One region of the Nocardiopsis oceani genome, then DNA from elsewhere that is predicted to be linked to it. Evidence: riboswitches for the same ligand, from Rfam matches in the RefSeq annotation. Region 1 holds a riboswitch; the other holds the start of a gene.
What was found. A riboswitch is a leader RNA that binds a small molecule or an ion and turns the genes downstream of it on or off. The one in region 1 is predicted to bind cobalamin.

Region 1 (4,170 bases):
GAACGCGTCCAAGGTGGTGGTGTGGGCCAGGCACACGGCCAGCACGACCACCAGGACCCCCGCGCACAGAACCACATCGGCCCAGCCCACGTTGCTGAAGGAACCCAGCAGCCAGAAGAGCACGCCCTGCGTGGTCTCGGCGTCGGCCGACATGAGCACGATGAAGGAGGTCAGGGCCGAGAAGAGCTGCATGGCAGCGACCCCGGACAGCACGACCCGGTCCATGGTCCCGCCGAGGGTGTGGCTGAGCAGCATGACCATCCCGAAGGAGAGCAGCGCACCGAGGAACGCCCCGGCCGACAGGGACAGCACCCCGGCGCCCCAACCGAGCACGATCACCGCGACCGCACCGGTGGAGGCGCCGGACGAGACCCCGAGCACGAAGGGGTCGGCCAGCGGGTTTCGCAGCAGGGACTGCATGACCGCACCGCACAGGGCCAGTCCCGCCCCGCACACCGCGGCGATGAGGGTGCGCGGCATGCGCAGGTCCCACACGATGCCGTCCTGGATGGGGGTCAGAGGGCTCTCGCCGATCCCGAGGCGGGCACCGAGCGAGGACCACACCTCGCCGGGGGTGATGGCCGCGGGGCCGATGGTCACAGTCACCGAGACCGACACCGCCAGCGCGACCAGCCCGCCCACCAGGAGCAGGGTCAGACGGGCGCCTCTCACTGGGCGAGTCCGAGATCCCGAAGTCCGTCGGCCACCTGCTCGACGCCCTCGACGGTCCGGATCGAGGGGTTCATGGCCTGGCCGCTGAGCAGGACGTAGCGCTCCTCCTGCACGGCGGTCAGGTTGCTGGTGGCGGGGTGGTCCTCCAGGAAAGCGATCTTCTCCTCGGCCGACTCGGCGGTTTGGGAGTCGCGCGTGAGGTCGCCGAGCACGATGACGTCGGGGTCGCGGTCGGCGACGGTCTCCCAGTTGATCTGGGGCCACTCCTCATCGGTGTCGTCGAAGGCGTTCTCCGCGCCGATCTCCGCCGTGATGGCCCCGGGCGCACCGCAGCAGCCGGCGAGGAAGGGGGACTCGGAGTTGGCGAACCAGTACATGAGGGAGACGTCGGAGGCGTCGAGTCCCTCGGTCGCGGTGTCCACGCGGCTCTGGAGTTCGCCGACGAGTTCGTCACCGCGATCCTCGGCGTCGAAGAGGTGGGCGAGGTCTTCGATCTCCTCGTACACGGCGTCGAGGATGAGTTCCTCGGACCGGGAACCGTCGCCGCCGCTTTCGTTCTCCTTGCCCCAGGCGCAGTCGGACGGTGCGACGTAGGCGGGCACGCCGAGGTCCTCGAACTGGTCACGGGTGGCGACACCGCCCTGGCCGACCGTGGAGACGAACGAGGCGCTGACGAAGTCCGGTTCGGTGTCCAGGACCCGTTCGAAGGAGGGCTGGTCCTCGGCCAGGCGAGGGACCGCATCGGCCGCCTCTTCCAGGCCGTCCATGACCGGGTCGGTCCAGGTGGCGCTGCCGACGATGCGGTCCTCCAAGCCAAGGGAGAGGAGGATCTCGGTGCTGCCCTGGTTGAGGGAGACGGCCCGTTCCGGCGGCGCCTCGGCGGTGACCTCGTGGCCGCAGTTGTCGAGAGTCCGCGGGTAGCCGGCCGCATCGGCTTCGGAGGGGTCGGCCTCGGTCCCGTCGGGGGACGTGCAGGCGGCGAGCAGGAGGGAGGAGGTGAGGAAGAGTGCCATCACCCGGAACGGGGTGCGACGGGACGTGTGGGAGAACGCGTAGCGGGTCGCGAGCTGGGACATGGGTGTGCCTCAGAGGGGTCGGGGCTCGGGCGCGGAGCCTGGTTTCTGATACCTCGTGCACGTGCAACGCAGGTGCCAGCAGGTCTTCGGACTCGGGTTCAACCGGACGGAGCGCCTTCCCAGGCGGCGCCTCCCCGACCCTGCGGTCGAGGCGGCCCTTCCCAGTGGCATTCGTGCTCCGGCCGTCCCCCACACCGCTGCGCGTCAGTTCCGGACTCACACCGGATTCCCTGACCACATCTGTGGTATCGACTGGCCGGGGAAGAGTACCAAGCCACCGGAACCCGGGGAGCCCCGCCCCTCACCAGCCACATCTGCGACGTGCCGACAAACGGATCCGGGCAACACTGAAATCGCTTGAGCTCACCTCACCTGCGACCGCTTGCGAACATCGTGCCGTGACCTTTCGGCGCGTTCGGCTAGCCCTCGGTTGAAGGCGGCATCGACCTACCCGACGTCACACTGGCGGTTGGCGACCAGCCCCGCGAAGGCCGACACCAGTGCGGTCTCGCCCCGGCGCCGCGCACCACACCCCCCGTACTCGGCACTGGCCGGCGGGGGTGGTGTTCGTCAGAAGGTCAGCCTTCCTGCTGCACGAAGCCGCGCGCCGCCGCCACGATGTGCCGGGTCGAGATTCCCGCTGCGTCGAGCGTCTCGGCCGTTTCCCCCGATCCCGGCAGCGTGCGGACGGCAAGGCTCCTGACGGCACACACTGTGCCGCTGGCGGAGAGCGCTTCCATCGTTGCCGCGGCGAGACCGCCCTGGGGGTAGTGGTCCTCCACCACGAGGATCCGGCCGGTCTCCTGTGCGGCCCGCTTGAGCGTCTCCGTATCGACCGGCTTGACGGAGTAGAGATCGATGACGCGGCACGCGATGCCTTCGTCCGCGAGTGTGCGCGCTGCGGACAAGGCCTGGTGCACGGTGACGCCAGCGCCGACGAGCGTCACGTCGTCACTCTGGGAGGAGACGAGGGTTTTGGACCCGCCCACTCCGAAGACCTCGTCATGTGAGTAGAGCACGGGGTAGGCGCCGCGGGTGGTGCGAAGGTACGCAACCCCGGGGAGGGCCAGCATCGACTCGACCAAAGCGGCGGTGGAAGTCGCGTCGGAAGGGTAGAGCACGGTGGACCCGTACACGGCACGGAACGCCGCAAGGTCTTCCAGCGCCATCTGAGACGGCCCGTCCGCGCCGATCTCAACGCCCGCGTGCGAGCCGATCAGGCGGAGGTCCACTCCGCTGATCCCAGCCATGCGGATGAAGTCGTACGCCCGAGTGAGGAAAGCCGCGAACGTCGACGCGAAAGCGACGTATCCGCGAACCGCCGCCCCGACGGCCGTGGCCACCAATTGCTGTTCCGCGATGAAGGCCTCGAAGAAGCGTTCCGGATGCGCCTTGGCGAAGATCTCGGCGTGCGTGGAGTTGCTCACCTCGGCGTCGAGGGCGATGACGCGTGGATGCGCGCCAGCGGCCGTGAGGGCCTCACCGTACGCGCGGCGGGTCGCTACTCGCTCGCCGAGCTCGTAGCGCGGGAGTTCCAGGGGGTGGTCCTTCAGCTCCTCCTCGCTGCGTGTCTGACCGGCGTCGGGCAACGGGCCGCGGACCCGGATGTTTCCGTCCGAGCCGATCTCGGCGAGTGCCCGTTCCGCCATCTCCTCGGGAAGCGGTTTGCCGTGCCATGTCGGGCTGTCCTCGATCTCGGAGAACCCTTTGCCCTTGACCGTCCGAGCGAAAATCGCGCAGGGCCGGTCGCTTTCGTGAGCGGTTGTCAGCGCGGCGTCGATCGCGTCGACGTCGTGTCCGTCCACCACGAGCGCGAGCCACCCGAAAGCCTCCGCGCGCGTCCGGTACGTGTCGAGATCCCACCCCAGCGCCGTCGGCCCGCGCTGGCCCAGCCGGTTGACGTCGACGATGGCCGTGACGTTGCCGATCCCGGCCGTGGAGGCGCGTTCGAACGCCTCCCATACCGAGCCTTCGGTCATTTCGCTGTCACCGCAGAGCACCCAGATGTGGGAAGGGCTCTCATCCAGCCTCGACGCCGCCCACGCAATGCCGACGCCGTACGAAAGTCCTTGGCCCAGTGATCCGGTGGCGACGTCGACCCACGGCAGGACCGGGGTCGGGTGCCCCTGGAGCCGGTGACCGTGCCGACGGTAGGTGGTCATCAACTCTTCGTCGTCGATCACACCGACCGCCTTGTACACCGAGTACAGCAGAGGTGAGGCGTGTCCCTTCGAGAAGATCAAGTGGTCATTGGCGGGAGACCGGGGCGCGTCCCAGTCATAGCGCAGATGACGTGCTACAAGGACTGAAAGGAGGTCGGCGGCCGACATGCTCGATGAGGGGTGACCGCTCCCCGCGCTCGTGGAGCAGCGGATACTGTCCGCCCGGAGCTGGCGGGCGAGGGCCCGCAGGGCTTGGGTAT
Region 2 (4,170 bases), on a different contig from region 1:
TACTTGTCGTGCAGGTCGGGAACCTCGTCCGGCGAGAACAGGGTCCAGGTGCCCTGCTCCTCCACACGCTTCATGAACAGGTCCGGAACCCAGTTCGCGGTGTTCATGTCGTGGGTGCGGCGGCGCTCGTCACCCGTGTTCTTCCGGAGGTCGAGGAACTCCTCGATGTCGATGTGCCAGGTCTCCAGGTAGGCGCAGACCGCGCCCTTGCGCTTGCCCCCGTTGTGCACTAGACCAGCGGCGGTCATGTACGTCTCGTCGGTCTCGACCTTGAGGTCGAACACCGTGGGCTCGACATCGATCTCGGCAACGTCCCGGACCCGGGTGAAGAGCATCCCCTGGTGTTCGATCCAGTTGCGCTTGGTCAGCGGGCGGCAGCCGACGAGCTCCGCGATGCCCTCCACCGCCGGGACCCGGATGTCGAACGACTTCACCACGCCGGAGAAGGCGATCTCCGTGCCGTCCGAACGCCGACCAGTATGCGACTGCTCGCGCTCCCGGTACTGTCCGGCAGCCGGAACTCCAAGGCGCAGCAACTGGTAGCGAACACCCATTGCCAGCGGGCGAGACGTGGAAGTGAAGTAGATCTCCACTCCGCGGGAGACGCCTCCGTCAGTCTCCAGCAGGCCCCGCAGCAACGCGCGGCTCTGCGCGTGCGGGAGATGGCTGAACCTGCGGGAGATGCGCTTGGCGTGGTCTGCGTCGTAGATGTCCTCCGCGGTGAAGGGGAGGGTCGCTTCTCCCGCACCGGTGATTCGCCCCGACTCGGAATCGCGAACGCCCCCCCTGCCGAAGGCCCAGTGGATCTGGAGGTAGGTCTCGTCCCGACCGCTCTCCCAGTAGTGGATCCCCCGCTCTTCCAGATAGGAACGCACGAAGTCGAGGTGATTGTCGAGCTCCGGGTTGCCGGAGACCCCCCACTGCGAACCGTTCTTGGACAGGTGGCCATCACCCAGCAGGATCCCGTAGAGCCGGGCATCGTCCTCACCGAAGCCTTCTACGGGAACGACTTCCTTGGGGACGACCTGACCGACGTAGTCGCCAGCGGACAACTGCCCCGCGTCAACCCACTCGGCCCGCACCTTGTCGTCGGCAAGCCACTTCAGGGTCCTGCTGTTCGACTGCCCCAGAGGCACACCCTGGATCGCGTAGAAGGGGTGGCCTGAAGTGACCTTGATGTCCTCAACCGAGTGCTTGATGGTCAGTTGAACCATCGGGTCCACCTGGTCGTACATCATGACGTCGGTGACCTCGCGGTAGTTTCCGCTGTGTCCAAGGACCAGGTCGCCGACTCGGATGTCTGAGATGGACTTGCAGCCGTCAGCCGTGTAAACGGGGGTGTCGGGTGCGAAGCACTGGTTGACCGCCACGGCGGTGTCGTTGGCGATCTTCAGGAACGGGACGACCCCCTGGCTCTTGCCGTTGGTGCCCTTGATGTGCGAGCCCAGGCCGCGGACCGGGGTCCAGTCGTTGCCGAGGCCGCCCGAGTACTTGGAGAGCATCGCGTTGTTGCTGATGCCGTGGAAGATGTCCTGGAGGTCGTCGCCGACCGTCGTGAGGAAGCAGGACGACAGCTGCGCGCGCACCGTTCCCGAGTTGAACAGGGTGGGTGTGGAGGCCATGAAGTCGAACGAGCTCAGCAGCTCGTAGAACTCGATCGCGCGGGCCTCGCGGTCGTCCTCGTTGAGCGCCAGGCCCATCGCGACGCGCATGAAGAACGCCTGCGGCAGCTCGTAGCGGACCTCGTCGCTGTGCAGGAAGTAGCGGTCGTACAAGGTCTGGATGCCGAGGAAGGTGAACTGCTCGTCGCGCTCGGCGTGCAGGGCCTTGCCCAGGCGCTCCAGGTCGAACTTGGCCAGCGCCGGGTCCAGCTGCCCGAGGTCGATACCGCGGCCCACGTAGGCGGCCAGGTAGGTCGCGTAGCGGTCGGACATCTCGGTCTGGCCGGCGTTCTCGGGGGCGCCGCTGACGAAGGTCAGGGCCTCGGTGCGGAGCTTGTCCAGCAGCAGGCGGGCGGCCACGTAGGAGTAGTTCGGGTCGACCTCCACGAAGCTCCGGGCGGCCATGACCAGGGCCAGCTCGACCTCGTGGTCGGGGATCCCGGGGTAGAAGCCGCGGCGCGCCTCGGTGAGGACCTTGTTCGCCGAAACACCGGTGAGCCGCGCACAGGCCTCGGTAACGACGTGCTCGATCCGGTCGATGGCGGCGCGGGCGCCACCGCCGTTGTTCGGCTCGCGCCGATCGGATGCGGGCACGGCCTCGACGTCAAGGGTCATACAGCGGCTCCAACCTCAGTAAAGAAGAGTCCCGGCGGGGAACGGGGTCACGAGTGACAAGCGTGCGGGCTCACCGGAGAACCGGCGTACTGGATACGCGCGGTCCGCAGGCGGGTCGCGGCAGCTCGCCCTCGAAGCTCCGTCGTCACGCACGTGGGGGTGCGCGCCGGTGGCAGGTCTTCGGACTCGCGGGCGACCTACTCGCCGTCGCTTCCCAGGACCTCGTAGGGGGTTCCCAGTGCGTGTGACGGCCTTCGTTCCCGCTTACCGCTGCGGGGCAGCCCCGGATTCCCACCGGGTTCCCTCTTGCCTCACCAGGGTCAGGAACCCCGGTGAACCACCAGCGGGACAGATACTACATCTAGGGTCTGTCACCTTGGAACACCGCAAGATGATGGCGTGTCGTAGATTTCTCGGATTCTTCGATGAGTGCCGAACATACGCGCGGAGCGTGGTATGGGCACCGCGCAGGCACCCGAATCCGGTGCACGATGGGCCGCGTTCAAACGCTTCCGGAGGGGGTCGGACACAGCCTAGAACGTCGGCGGGGCGGACACGTCCGTGGTGACCCGAGAGAGGCACCACAAGAAGGCCTGGAACCGTTCGGAGGGGGCCCGAGCGGGACGGGCACAGCACGCCTGGGACCCGGCGCACGCGGCCGCCTGAGAGGGACCGAGACACACACCACGCGGCCGAGCGCGGAAGGTTCCGTCGCGCCCCCGGGATCCGAATCTCCGCGAACGCGTCGGAAAGCTCACTCCTCGTCGAGCAGGAGGTCCAGGTCGTCCTCGACCAGTCCCATGTCGGTCCTGATCCGGAACCGGATCCTCAGGAGCTCCACGAAGAGATCGCGCGCGTAGGCGGGCTGGGACCCGCCCGTGAAACGGCGGGCACCGGCGGTCGCCCAGCGTTCGGCACCCTCGAGGTCGTCGTGTGCGTAGAGCACCTCCGCGACGTGGATGTGGGTGGGGAGCTCGACGTGCTCCCCGGCCTCCAACCGCTTGAGGTGCTCGTGGGCCTGTTCGCGCTCGTCCAGCTGGAGCAGGGCTCCCGCGCTCAGGGCGTGCGCGTCGACCACTGTGGGGCCGCCGTCGTCGATGGCCCGCTGGTAGGCGGCACAGGCTCGCTCGAACTCCTGTGCGATCTCCCACTGTTCGCCCGAACGCACGAACAGCTCCGCACGGGTGACCTCGCTGCCGGCGTCCACCCGGTTCGCCAGATCCAGTAGCTGGGCGGCGATCCGACCGTGTTCACCGGATCGGACAGCGTGGAACTCCAGTCGGTCGAGTTCCGCCGTCGTCACGCGGGTCAACCGCATCGCCCCCATCCCCTATTCGCAATCCCACGCACCGATCAGGGCCTGGCACGCTCCAACGCCTGCCAGAACCCCTGGCGCAACCCGTCACGGACCTCGTCGCGCAACAGGTGGTCGATCGGGAGTGAGGACCCCTGGAGCAGGCGTGCCTCCAGATCCGAAGGCATCCGCGGCCTGCGGGCGAGGACCGCCTCCACCCACAGGACGGGCGCCTCACGTGCGATCGATTCCGCGAAGTCGTTCCCTTCCTTGCGCGCGACGTGCACCGCATCATCAACGGTATGCGCGGCGGGGCCGGTCTGCTGGGCATATCCAGGACTAGGGCTGGATTCCTGGTAGGTACCGGCACCGAACCGGCGGTGGTACTCGGGACCAGTAGGTCGCCCTCCCCCGTGCGGGGGCGAGGCGGCACCGCTGTACGCGGTGTCAGTTTCCGTACTGGTCCCATAGGTAGGGTTTGCGTCTGCCCCACCTCCGAAACCGGGTTCCTCGCCTGGTCCGGGCCCGAACCTCGGGTCCTGCTGGGGAGGCGGAGCATCCCTCCTCGGCGGCACCTGCTGGTGGTCGGCGAAGGAGTTC

Region 2: it holds a riboswitch for cobalamin, as region 1 does, so the genes downstream of both, ACYVDG_RS16935 (ribonucleoside-diphosphate reductase subunit alpha) here and ACYVDG_RS27085 (ABC transporter substrate-binding protein) in region 1, are expected to answer to the same signal.

Annotation. Positions count from the first base shown of each region.
Region 1 is NZ_BAAHAR010000052.1:179-4,348, reverse strand. It holds gene ACYVDG_RS27090 (FecCD family ABC transporter permease) at 1-672, opposite strand, end outside; gene ACYVDG_RS27085 (ABC transporter substrate-binding protein) at 669-1,685, opposite strand; cobalamin riboswitch at 1,809-2,020, opposite strand; gene ACYVDG_RS27080 (transketolase) at 2,327-4,170, opposite strand, start outside.
Region 2 is NZ_BAAHAR010000026.1:70,966-75,135, reverse strand. It holds gene ACYVDG_RS16935 (ribonucleoside-diphosphate reductase subunit alpha) at 1-2,276, opposite strand, end outside; cobalamin riboswitch at 2,431-2,633, opposite strand; gene ACYVDG_RS16930 (hypothetical protein) at 3,031-3,603, opposite strand; gene ACYVDG_RS16925 (NYN domain-containing protein) at 3,630-4,170, opposite strand, start outside.